Regions from separate parts of the Streptosporangium sp. NPDC049376 genome, predicted to be linked through region 1. Evidence: riboswitches for the same ligand, from Rfam matches in the RefSeq annotation. Region 1 holds a riboswitch; each other region holds the start of a gene.

What was found. A riboswitch is a leader RNA that binds a small molecule or an ion and turns the genes downstream of it on or off. The one in region 1 is predicted to bind cyclic di-AMP.
Region 2: linked by a shared signal. The riboswitch ahead of ACIBVQ_RS28940 (NlpC/P60 family protein) and the one ahead of ACIBVQ_RS36060 (C40 family peptidase) in region 1 are both predicted to bind cyclic di-AMP.
Region 3: linked by a shared signal. The riboswitch ahead of ACIBVQ_RS02420 (C40 family peptidase) and the one ahead of ACIBVQ_RS36060 (C40 family peptidase) in region 1 are both predicted to bind cyclic di-AMP.

What each region holds. Positions count from the first base shown of each region.
Region 1 covers NZ_JBITMT010000025.1:17,888-22,039, forward strand. Annotated here, with positions in the region: gene ACIBVQ_RS36050 (branched-chain amino acid aminotransferase) at 1-802, opposite strand, end outside; gene ACIBVQ_RS36055 (3-isopropylmalate dehydrogenase) at 985-2,031, opposite strand; cyclic di-AMP (ydaO/yuaA leader) riboswitch at 2,180-2,394, shown strand; gene ACIBVQ_RS36060 (C40 family peptidase) at 2,382-3,089, shown strand; gene serA (phosphoglycerate dehydrogenase) at 3,615-4,152, opposite strand, start outside.
Region 2 covers NZ_JBITMT010000014.1:25,448-29,599, forward strand. Annotated here, with positions in the region: gene lysX (bifunctional lysylphosphatidylglycerol synthetase/lysine--tRNA ligase LysX) at 1-287, shown strand, start outside; gene ACIBVQ_RS28935 (LuxR family transcriptional regulator) at 911-1,159, shown strand; gene ACIBVQ_RS28940 (NlpC/P60 family protein) at 1,303-2,352, opposite strand; cyclic di-AMP (ydaO/yuaA leader) riboswitch at 2,358-2,509, opposite strand; gene ACIBVQ_RS28945 (amino-acid N-acetyltransferase) at 2,844-3,479, shown strand; gene ACIBVQ_RS28950 (RDD family protein) at 3,726-4,152, shown strand, end outside.
Region 3 covers NZ_JBITMT010000001.1:528,329-532,480, reverse strand. Annotated here, with positions in the region: gene ACIBVQ_RS02435 (glycosyltransferase family 4 protein) at 1-341, opposite strand, end outside; gene ACIBVQ_RS02430 (M48 family metallopeptidase) at 338-1,627, opposite strand; gene ACIBVQ_RS02425 (hypothetical protein) at 1,624-2,406, opposite strand; gene ACIBVQ_RS02420 (C40 family peptidase) at 2,503-2,844, opposite strand; gene ACIBVQ_RS02415 (hypothetical protein) at 2,744-2,998, shown strand; cyclic di-AMP (ydaO/yuaA leader) riboswitch at 3,155-3,313, opposite strand; gene ACIBVQ_RS02410 (NlpC/P60 family protein) at 3,771-4,152, opposite strand, start outside.

The DNA.
Region 1 (4,152 bases):
TGATGCCGGGCAGGAGGGTGCCGGTCAGGGCGGGGGTGAGCAGCCGGTCGCCGTAGACGAAGAACAGGTTCATCCCGCCCATCTCCTCGACGTAGCGGTGCTCGTTGGCGTCGAGCCAGACGACCTGGTCACAGCCCTGCTCGACGGCCTGGCGCTGCGCGACGAAGGCCGCGGCGTAGTTGCCGCCGCACTTGGCGAAGCCGGTGCCGCCGGGGGCCGCGCGGGTGTACTCGGTGGACAGCCAGACCGAGACGGCCTTGGCCGCGCCGAAGTAGGCCGCCGCGGGAGAGGCGATCACCATGTAGCGGTAGGTCCGCGAGGGGTAGTTGACGCCGAGCGCGGGCTGGGTGGCGATCATGAAGGGGCGCAGGTAGAGGCTGTGGCCCTGGGTGGTCGGCACCCATTCGCGGTCGGTCTGCACGAGCAGTTCGATCGACTCGACGAAGGCCTCCTGCGGCAGTTCGGGCATGGCCATGCGCAGCGCCGACTGGTTGAAGCGGGCGGCGTTGGCGTACGGCCTGAAGCAGGCGATCGAGCCGTTCTCCTGCCGGTAGGCCTTCAGCCCCTCGAAGAGTTCCTGGGCGTAGTGGAAGACCGACGTCGCCGGGTCGAGGCTGAGCGGGCCGTACGGCGTGAGCCGCGCGTCGTGCCAGCCCTCCCCCTCGGTGTAGTCGATGGAGATCATGTGGTCGGTGAAGGTCTGACCGAATCCGGGATTCGCCAGTACCTGCTCGCGCTCGGCCGTGGAGCGAGCGTGGTCGGAGAGCTGCACGTCGAAGGTCAGCTTCTGAGCGGTGGTCATGGCGGCGGTCCTTCTCTTCGTGGCGGAGTGCACCTACGGTCCATTCTGGGACGGAGCAGGCACCGGAAAACTACTGCATATATGCCAAAATCCGGCAGCCTGCTCGGTGAGACGAACAAAAAAGACGCGCCCGGCGGCTCTGCTGAGCCACCGGGCGCGTCTGGGGTCGTGCGGGCGGCTTGTCAGCCGGCTACTCGGGCGGTGATGTCGTCGCCGATCTCGTGGGTGGTACGGCTCGCCCACCCGGTCTGGCGCTCGACCAGGTCCTCGGCCACGGCCTGCTCGACCTTGGCCGCCTCCTCGGTCAGGCCGAGGTGGTCCAGGAGCATGGCGACCGACAGGATCGTGGCGGTCGGGTCGGCCTTGCCCTGGCCCGCGATGTCCGGGGCGCTGCCGTGGACCGGCTCGAACATGCTGGGCGCGGTGCGGTCGGGGTTGACGTTCCCGCTGGCCGCGAGGCCGATGCCACCGGCGACGGCGGCGCCGAGGTCGGTGATGATGTCGCCGAAGAGGTTGTCGGTGACGATCACGTCGAACCGCTCCGGCTGGGTGACGAAGAACATCGAGGCCGCGTCGACGTGGTAGTAGTCGGTGGCGACGTCGGGGTACTCAAGGCTGACCCGGTCGACGGTACGGGACCACAGGTCACCGGCGAAGGTGAGGACGTTGGTCTTGTGGATCAGCGACAGCTTCTTGCGCGGCCTGCTGAGCGCCTTCTCGAAGGCGTAGCGGACGACGCGCTCGACACCGTAGGCGGTGTTCAGCGACTCCTGCGTGGCGATCTCGTACGGCGTGCCGCGGCGCAGCACACCACCGGCGCCCGCGTAGAGGCCCTCGGTGCCCTCGCGGATGACGACCATGTCGATGTCCTCGGGGCGGGAGCCGCCCAGCGGGGTCGCGACGCCGGGGAAGAGCTTGACCGGACGCAGGTTGACGTAGTGGTCGAGCTCGAAGCGGAGCTTGAGCAGCAACTCGCGCTCCAGGATGCCCGGCGGCACACTGGGGTCGCCGACCGCGCCGAGCAGGATCGCGTCGTAGCCGCGCAGTTCGTCGAGGACCGCCTCGGGAAGGACCTCACCGGTTCTGTGGTACCGGCCGGCACCCAGGTCGTAGGTGGTGGTCTCCACCTTCGTTCCGACGGCTTCGAGGACCTTCAGGCCCTCGGTGACGACCTCGGTCCCGATCCCGTCTCCAGGGATGACGGCCAGACGAACATTGCGCGAATCCATAACGGGCACCCTATCTGCTCTGTCTCGATAATCGAACCACCGATCTCACCCCTCGGACACTTCCCGCCCCGGAAGGCCCTGAAAAGTTTGTCCTATTTGCGATCTTTTGACCGTTTCGTTAAGGTCCTGGCCATTCGTATCGTCGCCTAATTCGCGCAGGCCATCCCCCTCTTTCGGTCCGCGCGGAGCCGGGGAACCACTTCCGGGGTCCACGGGGCGTCCGAGCCGCACTCCGTCTGGCGGAGCACGTTTCCGGCGTTTTCCACGAGGCCCCTCGGGGCGAGTCGGCGCCACCACGCGCCGTAGGGCGACCTCCACGCCCGAGCCCGACAGCTCACCCGGCCGGCCCTATGGAAGGAACGGTCCTGAACGGCAAGACCTACCCCCGTGTCCTGACCCTGATCGTCACCGGCTCGACCATCCTCGCGACACCCGCCGTCGCACTGGCGGACTCCTCCCTCACCACCACCTCCCCCACTCCTCTCCTCGCGCTCGCCGCCGCCGGATTCGCCCTCGCGCACCCGGCCCCCACCGCGGAGAGCTCCCGGACCCCGCTCACCGCTCCCGCCGTCGAACCCGCCCCGGCCGGATTCTCCGGGACCGCGCGGAAGGTCCCGGCCTGGAAGAAGGCGCTGAACTGGGCGATGTCCAAGCGCGGCACACCGTACGTCTGGGGTGGCACGGGCAGGGGCGGCTTCGACTGCTCGGGCCTGATGCTCCGCGCGTACGGCGCCGCGGGCATCCGGCTGCCCCGCACGACGACCCAGCAGTACTCCGCGTTCGCCAGGAAGATCTCCTGGAAGAACCTCAAGCCCGGTGACCTGGTCTTCTTCCACAACCTCGGTCACGTCGGCATGATCACCAAGCCCGGTTACATGGTCCACGCCCCGCGCAGCGGCGACGTGGTCAAGGTGGAGAAGCTGCAGGCCTGGCGCCGCGCCAGCTTCGCGGGAGCCGTACGGCCGGACCCCAAGGGGGTCGAACTCGCCGACGAGCGGGCCGAGCTGGACACGGCGATCAGGCAGTCGACCCAGGCCGGTACGGCCCTCGCCCGCTGACCCACGCCTCTCCCGGTCCCGGGCGCCGCACCGCCCGTGGCCCCGGAGGGACCCGGCTCAGGAGGAGTGCGGGGGCACTCCGCCGTTGTCGCGGCGGTCCAGCGCGGTCTGCAGGGCCTGGGCGGCCTCGTTCTCGTTGTCCTCGGGACGGTTCCAGGGATACATGTCGTACATGACGCTTCTCGTCTCGTTCGCACAGAGCTGGCTGAAGGAGGAAGGGGAGCCTGGACCCTGGTCACGGGCCCTCATCGGATCGCGGATCCGGATCACGGATCGACGGGAAACCGGGGCCGACGAACGCCATCACACCGCGGCGAGTTGCCGGCCCGCCCCTGTGTCAGGCCTCGCCGCGGCAGGTAATAAGTACGAGAACCTGGCGCATTACCAGCCATAATAACCGGCCCTCCGCAATCTGTCTCACCCCTCGTGCAGGCTTCTCATATATTGAGACGAGGCTCGGCCGGAAAAGCAGACGGCCGCCGCCCCGCGAACGGGGACGGCGGCCGTGGGAGCCGTGCTCCGGGATCAGTCGGCCAGGTCGACCGAGCGGCCGCTGTCGGCGCCGATCTCGCCGCCGATCTGGTCGATCACCTCGGCCGGGATGGCGGAGTCGACGGTCAGCGCGATGAGGGCCTTGCCGCCCTTGGCGTCCCTGGCGACCTGCATGGAGGCGATGTTGATGCCGTGGTCGCCGAGGATGCGGCCGACGACGCCGACGACGCCGGGGCGGTCGTCGTAGGTGAAGAACGACAGGTGGTCGGTCGGCTCGATCTCCATCTGGTAGCCGTTGACCTCGACGATCTTCGTGACCTGCCGCGGGCCGGAGAGCGTGCCGGAGACCGAGACGGCGCGGCCGTCGGCCAGGACGCCGCGGACGGTCACCACGTTGCGCCAGTCGGGGCTCTCCGCGCTGGTCACCAGCTCGACGGTGACGCCGCGGTCCTTGGCCAGGAGCGGGGCGTTGACGTAGGTGACGGAGTCCTCGATCACGTCGGTGAAGACGCCCTTGAGGGCGGCCAGCTCCAGCACGCGGACGTCCTGGGAGGCGATCTCACCGCGCACC
Region 2 (4,152 bases), on a different contig from region 1:
TGACCGAGAAGTGGGACCTGATCGGGTTCGGCACCGAGCTCGGCACCGGTTACTCGGAGCTGAGCGACCCGATCGAGCAGCGCCGCCGCCTCACCGAGCAGTCCCTGCTCGCCGCGGGCGGCGACCCTGAGGCCATGCAGCTCGACGAGGACTTCCTCACGGCCCTTGAGTACGCCATGCCGCCGACGGGTGGCGTGGGGGTCGGCGTGGACCGTCTGATCATGGCCTTCACCGGTAAGAACATCCGCGAGACCATCCTGTTCCCGCTGGTCAAGCCCACGGGCTGACCCTTCCTTCCCTGCACCGGGCCCGTTGCCCGGCTCCCCTCACGGCGGGCCGGGCGGCGGGCCCGGTCTCATGTGGGGGCCCGGAGCCCGGTGATTTGATTGGGGCCAAACGGAGGACGGAAACTCTATTTCCAGTGTGTTCGATACCGTACGGTAAACGGCACGTTACGCCAGATTTGCGCCGAATGCCGTAAATCTGGGGCATGGCATCCTCCCATTGCGGAGGGTTTCCAACCGCCACGTCAAGGGGTAGTGAGGCGCTCGGCGAAGCGCGCGGAAGGGCTCCACTTTTTCCGGCGAAATTCACATATAGGTCATAACCATACGGCCGGCCGGCGCCGGGGCCGTGGTCGGCGGGGCTCCGGCGAAACCTTGGTCTGCGAGGACGTGGCGCGCGGCGGGCGCCCCCGGCCACGGACCCTGACTTGTCCGTGACTTAACCATAAAGGCGCCGACATATCATGAGTACTTCACGTAGCGACCACTATGTCAACAGCGCGTGCTACCTCTATGAAGTGTGGAACTTGACGACCTTTGAACAAGCCGTTTACCGTTCCTGACGGGCGACACTGATTCCAGACAACTCACGCCTCGATTAGCAGGTGCGGGGGGAGCGACTCCAGATGGCATATCCCGAAGTGGATTCCCGTCGCGGCGACAGCCTCCTGGGCATGGGCGAGGTCGGCCTCACAGATGAGGATCTCGTGCTGCTGGCGGAGCTGGCCAAGGGCGTCACGGTCGACCGGGTCGGACGCCGCCTCGACATCAGCGGAAGAACGGTCCGCCGTAGACTCCGCGGAATCTGCGACCGCATCGGCGTGGCGACGGCCATCGAGGCCGTCGCCTGGGCGGCCCGCAGACGCCTCATCTGAGGCGAGCCCTTACCCGATGCCGTCCCGGACCCCCGCGTACGGCAGGGGCCCCCTGAGGGGCCGCTGTGGCCGTACGCGACCCGGGTGCGTCCTTCCCCGAACCGCCGTCGGCGGTTCGGGGCGGTCCGGCCGGTTCAGGCGGCTCAGTCGGCGATGCGCACCCCGCCCGCGAAGGGACGGTTGTCGATCGGGGCGATGTGAATGACGTCGCCGGTCTGCGGCGCGTGGACCATGAGGCCCGCGCCGATGTAGATCCCGACGTGGTGCAGGTCGCTGTAGAAGAAGACGAGGTCTCCCGGGCGCAGGTCGCTCCTTGAGGAGATGTGGGTGCCCGCAGTCCACTGGTCGCCCGTGTAGTGCGGCAGGCTGATGCCGACCTTCTGGTAGGCCCACATCACCAGGCCGGAGCAGTCGAAGGAGTTGGGGCCCTCGGCCCCCCACACGTACGGCTTGAGCTGCTGGGTGAGGGCCCAGCGGGCGGCCTCGGCGGCCTTGCCCGAGCCGATGATCGGCACGTTGACCTTGACCCGGCTGCCCCGGTTGCGCCCGGCCTGCGAACGCACCTCGCTGAACAGGTCGCTCTCGACCCGTTTCACCAGCCGTTCGATCTTGGTCCGCCGGTCGCCGAGGTCGGACAGGAGGTCCTTGACCTCGTCGGTGCGGGCCTTGGCGCTGGCCTGCGCGCGCTGGGCGGTCTCGATCGCCTTGCTGACCTGCGCGACCTCCTCGCTCTGCTGCTGCTGGAGCGCGTAGTTCGTGGTGGCCTGGTCGAGGAAGGTGTCCGGGTTGGACGACTGGGTGAAGGCCAGCGCCGAGGCGAGCCCACCCGCCATGTAGGTGCTCTGGGCGAGCAGGGTGGCCTTCGTGCGCCGCTCGGCCAGCTGCGACTCGCTGGCGGCGAGGGTCTTCTTCGCGCTCTCCGCGGCGCGCTGCGCCTGCTTGAGCTTGACCCGCCCGCCGTTGTACTGCTCGGTGAGCGTCTCGATCTCGGTGTGCAGCTTCTCGGCCTGCTTGGCGAGCTCCTGCAGACTCGGTTTCGGCTCCGCGGTCGCGGCGAAGGGGGCGCCGAGGAGCAGGGAGGCGAAGGCGAGCCCGGCGATCACCACCTTGTGCCGCGGCCTGCGCACCCGGTGTTCTCGATGGCGGGCGTTCCCGCCCGCGCTCTCTCTCCCACGGTTGCGCGTGCGCTTCACCAACAGGCTCCTCTCTCGGCCGCCTACCGGGTTAGCTGACGGGTTCGGGCCGGAGGCAGCCCTACCGAGGCGCCGGTGGCACATCGGATTCACCCCGGGGGACGGCTGGAGGGTGGGTCCCCGGTTCCCCGAGTCGGGGATTCGGCGGCGCAGCACTTTACGGGTGCTGACATCGAGGACGGACATTAGTGCAATTGGCGGTTCATGCTCAACCAGAACTGTGAAGCCGGTGGAGCTTTCGCAACTGAAATGTCACGGTCGGGTCACGTAATTTCATGATCGACATATGTGCCACGCCGGGCATCCGCCTCCCCTGGCGCGGGGGTGGAGATTCTCGCAGGTCCGGGCCTTCGGGCGGGGCCGGTCGAGGCGCGCTCGCCGGGCGGCCTCCCGGGGCGCGAAGAAGACGGCGAGATTCATCCGGCGGACCCCGCAGCCGAGATAAGGGCAGGCCGTAAACAAGCGGTGACGAGGACGTACTCTGATCAGTCATGGAGCAGGTTGCGCAACAGTCCCCGGTGCGGGCCGTACCCGGCCGGGACGAGGTTTCCCCGGAGGCCGCGGAAGGGGAGTCGGTGGCGGTCTCCGGCGACGTCCCGGAAGGATCGTCGACGGAGATCACGGTGCGCAGGGCCAGGACGCCGGACGTCCGCGCCATCCGCCGCCTGGTCGACACCTACGCCGGAGCGGGGCCGCGCCTGCTGGAGAAGGCGACCGTCACCCTTTATGAGGACATCCAGGAGTTCTGGGTGGCCGACGTGGCGGGAAAGGTCGTCGGCTGTGGAGCGCTGCACGTCCTGTGGGAGGACCTGGCCGAGATTCGCACGGTCGCCGTCGATCCCGACTGCCGGGGTATGGGAATCGGCCACCGGATCGTCTCCCGTCTCATCGGCGTCGCCGGAGACCTCGGACTGCGCAGGGTCTTCTGTCTCACCTTCGAGATCGATTTCTTCGCGAGACACGGATTCAGGCAGATCCAGGGCACACCCGTCGCGCCGGAGGTCTACGCGGAACTTCTCGCCTCCTATGACGAAGGTGTGGCAGAGTTCCTTGATCTGGAGCACGTCAAGCCGAACACCTTGGGAAACACCCGGATGCTGCTCCATCTGACACCGCGGGGCCACTAGCTTGACCGTGGTGCTGACTGATCGGAAAGGTGACTGTTGTTACCTATGTCGATACGTTGTGCACCAGCAAGCATGTGAGTCTGACATGTGCCACATGCGCAGTCGAAGTGAGGTGACGCGGTGAGCACCGGACAGCCACCGTATCCGCAGGATGATCCCGAGCGCGACCGCACACCGTCGGGGCATCCGCAATACGGACAGAACGCGGGTCGAGCCCCCGGAGAACTCGATCCCGATGTGACAGTCGTGGGATATCGATCGGAGGCCTCACAGCCGAACACCGGACCTGGGCAGACCCAGCCCGGGTACGGCCAGCAGCAGGGCTACGGCCAGCAGGCCGCCCAGCCCGGTTATGGTCAGCAGGCCGCCCAGCCCTCCTACGGCCAGGACTACGGTCAGCAGCAGGGGTACGGCCAGCAGGCCGCCCAGCCGGGTTACGGCCAGCAGGGTGGGACGGGCGCCTACGGGCAGCCCGACTACGGCCAGCAGCAGGGCTACGGCCAGCAGGCCGCCCAGCCCTCCTACGGCCAGGACTACGGCCAGCAGCAGGGCTACGGCCAGCAGGCCGCCCAGCCCTCCTACGGCCAGGACTACGGCCAGCAGGCGGCCCAGCCGTCCTACGGTCAGCAGCCCTCCTACGGGCAGCCCGACTACGGTCAGCAGGGCTACGGCC
Region 3 (4,152 bases), on a different contig from region 1:
CCGTGGGTGAGCATGACGATCCGCCGCGCCCCGGCCGCGCGCATCCTGGGCGCGAGCAGGCCGAGCGGCGCCGCCGCCCCGAAGACCACCGTCTCGCACTTGAACTCGGCCACCAGCCGGGCGGCCCTGCGGGCGACCTGCCGGGTGGGCAGCATCAGGGAGGTGGGGTGACGCACGACCGGGTACGGCTGCCGCGCGTCGAAGGCCGTGGCCCCCGGCCAGCTCGGGGCGTAGACCACCACCGTCTCCGGCGGGCGGCCCGCGGCCAGGCCGTGCACGAACGACTGGATGCCCCCGGCCCTGGGCGGGAAGTCGTTGGTGACGATCAGTGTGCGGGTCACGGTTCCCCGGCGCCGTTCAGCAGGGCCCAGGAGCGGGCCATGGCGATGCGCTGCGGTGTCGTGGGATGAGACACATAGAGCAGATATTCAATGACATCTGGGGACAAATCAGAAATGTTGGTGATCGCGAGCCGCTTCTGCATGGCCGTGAACGTCTCGGGCCGCCGTGTCAGGTCGAGCGCGTGCGCGTCGGCGCGGGCCTCGATGTGCCTGCTGATCACGTTCTGCGCCGGGCCCGACAGCACGGTCGCCAGACTCAACAGCCCCATCAGGAGCCCGACCGCCCTGGGGTCGGCGGCCGAGGGGACGCCGGTGCGGCGCCGTACCGGACCGGCCGAGGTGATCAGGTAGAGCAGACAGGCCCCGCAGGCGGCGCCGAGCGCGCCGACGAGCGTGCCGTACAGCACGTCGCCCGCCTTGGCGTGGCCGAGCTCGTGCGCCACCACCAGCTCGACCTCGTCGGCCGGGGCCCGCAGCAGCGTGTCGTAGACCACGATCCTGCGGGTCGCGCCGAACCCCGAGACGTAGGCGTTGAGCGCGGTCGTACGCCGGGAGGCGTCGGCCACGAGCACGTCCTCGACCGGGACGCCGTCCTTGGCCGCCATGTCGAGCAGGCCGGAGCGCAACTCCCCCGCGGCCATGGGCTTGAAGTCGTTGAACAGGGGCTCGACGACCACCGGGTAGGCGAAGGAGGCGAGCATGGTCAGCGCGAAGGCCCCGATCGCCGCGGGCAGCCACCACCGCCGGTAGCGGCGGGCCAGCCCGACCACGGCGACCACCATGATCGCCGTCAGCACGGCGCCGACCGCGGTGTTCTTGATCCGGTCGGCCGACCACGACGCCCAGGTCTGGGTGGACAGGCCGTACTCGCGCAGATAGGTCTCCGCCCACATGCCGAACGGCCAGCGCAGCACCGCGACGGCCGCGGAGATCACCAGCACGCCGAGCAGCGCCCGCAGCCACCACGGCCCCCGCAGGCGGCCCAGCAGCCGCGCGCCGAGCGGGGTGGCGACCAGTACCCCGGCCACGACCAGCGTCAGGCCCAGGGACAGGTAGGACGGCAGGCTCACCGCGGCGTCGAACGCCTCCGCCCTGGCGATCTGCGCCGGGGTGAAGTCACGGGCCGGGTCCGGCGCGACGTACGGCGCCGCCTCGGGCAGCGCCCGCCACGGCGTGGTGAACGCCACGACCGCCAGCGTGATCGCCCCCAGGACGGCGAGCGCGATCCCCGCTCCCCTGGCCCCGCCCCGCTCCCGCGCCGGTGTCTCCTCCACGCTCCGCGTCATGAGAGTTCCCTCCGGAGATGGTCGCGCCACGCGGCGGTGAACTCCGCGCGCGACAGGCCCAGCGTGCTGCCGACATCGCTACCGTAAAGCCTCACCAGCGCCTTCTCACCGAAGCGCTCCGCGACGTACCGGCACGCGAGCCAGGCCTCCTCGTAGGCCTGCGCGAGTCTGGGGGCGCCGGGGGCGAAGCCGTCCCCGGCGGGAAGCTCCGTGGGCAGGACGCCCGCGCGCACCTCGGCCGCGAGCTCGGCCGCAACGGTCCTGACGGCGATCCCCGCGTCCCGGTAGCCCACGTAGTCGGCGAACCCCTCCGACAGCCACATCGGGACCCGCCCGCCCCTGGTGGCGCCGGTCGCCAGATGGGTCAGCTCGTGGGTGATCACCACGTCCCTGCCGGTCTCGCTGAGCCTGGCGTATCCCGTCGGCACCACGATCACCCGGTCCGCGGTCGCCAGCGCGGCCAGCCCGCCGGTCCGCGCCGTCCCCGCGAGCTCCGCGGCCTCGTCGTCGGTCGCGGGGACCACGACCACCGCCCTGACCGGCCCCCAGACCCGCGCGATCGTACGGCAGGCGCGGTCGGCCCTGGCCGCGAGATCACGCAGTTCGGCGGGCGGGACACGGTGGCCGACGACAAGGGAGCGCTCGCCCCGGACCACCTCGGCGGCGCCGGGCCACAGGTCGCGGGCCGTCTGCGGCGTGGGCCTCGCCCCGCCGAACCCGGCGCCCGCCAGCGCGAGCATCCCGGCGAGCACGGCGCGGCGCCCCTTCGGGACGGACATGGCAGCCGATGCTAGCCGACGCCCCGGCCGGAACGTTCCCCGGCAGGCGGCGGCCCCGCCCATCCGCGGGAGGATGGGCGGGGCCGTCCGCCGCTGTCAGGTGCCGGGACGGACCGCTCCTGCGAAGGCGGACCTGTAGTACCCCTTCAACGTCACGATCCTGACCGACTTGCCGCTGCTCGGCGAGTGGATCATCTTGCCGTGGCCGACGTACATGCCGACGTGGCCCTTGCCGTAGAAGAACAGCAGGTCACCGAGGTGCAACTTGCTCCACGAGACCTTCTTCCTGACCGCGCGGTACTGGCTGCCCGTCACCCGGGGGAGGGAGACGCCCGCCTTGCGCCACGCGTACTGGACCAGGCCCGAGCAGTCGAACGCTCCGGGACCGGAGGCACCCCACCGGTACGGATCGCCGATCTGTTTCCTGGCCGTCGCCACGGCCGTCCTGGCCCTGGACCGCTGCCGTGCGGCCCGGTTCGTCGCGGCCTTCGCCGTGCGCTTGACACGGGCCTTCGCCGTGTTCGCGGCAGTACCCTCCGACGTGCCCTTCGATGCGCTCTTCGACGTGTCCTTCGCCGTACTCCTGACCTGAACCGCGACCGCGGTATCCGTCGTCGCCTGTGCTGTTGCCGGCCCCAGTGCCACCGCTCCGGTTGAGGCGGTCAGCGTGAGGACGAATCCGCCCAGGTAAAGGCGGAAAAAGCGCGACAAACGGGGGTTTTGCAGGGTGGTAGACAGGATTTCTCCTTGGGACTTCCACTGATGCCTACCGGGTTAGCTGACGGGTTCGGGCTGGGAAGACGCCCTACGACGGCAAACGCGTCGATTCACCCCTGGCCACATGTCAAGGGCCGATGGTTCCCCGGCTCCGTGCCTCCTGGCTGCACGAACTCGGCGGGCCGCCGTGATGGGAACCGATCCCTTCGGGGAACGGCGGCCGACTGGATATCTATACGGACACCGGCCCGCAGGACCGGCATTCGACGCGGTGGCATGGCTTGCTCACTGCGACCGCCAGAAGGTACCTCGATCACCAAGCCCCGGCAAAGACCCCATCAAATACGAAGATCCACAAAAAGGTTTTCATGTTTACGAAAGGCCTGATAGTGCGGCATCACGATCTTATAAATATGACCCTTGTCACATTCGAAATGATCTTCCAGAGAAGCACAACAAGTGTCACATAAATCACATTTATCAGTGACTTCCCAAAGCGCCCCTTCACCTACAAGGGCGTCGAACAGGACCACTCCGGCGATCCCGGGCATGCCAAACGGGCCGCCCGTTGAACGGACGGCCCGCGGTCGCGAAGGCGCTCAGACGGCCCCCAGAGGCCCCGTGGACGTGGACGGGACCAAGGGGGGTCAGGGACGGACGGCTCCGAGCAGACGGCCGCCGTAGGAGGAGAGGGGGACGACCTTGACGACGTCCCCGGTCTGGGGAGCGTGGATGATCTTGCCGTTGCCCGCGTAGAGGCCGACGTGCCCCAGGCCCTGGCTGAAGAGGATGTCCCCCGGCTGGAGGTCGCTCAGCGAGACCTTGCGCTTGGCGCCCCAGCTCCACTGCTCCCAGGTGGTGCGGGGCAGGCTCACGCCTCCGCTGCGCCAGGAGGCCTGCACGAACCCCGAGCAGTCCCAGCTGTCCGGGCCGGTGCCGCCGTACCGGTAGGGCTTGCCGAGCTGGGCGAAGGCGAAGGTCAGCGCGGCCCTGGCGTTGCCCGAGGCGGAGCCGTTGTACTGCATGCCG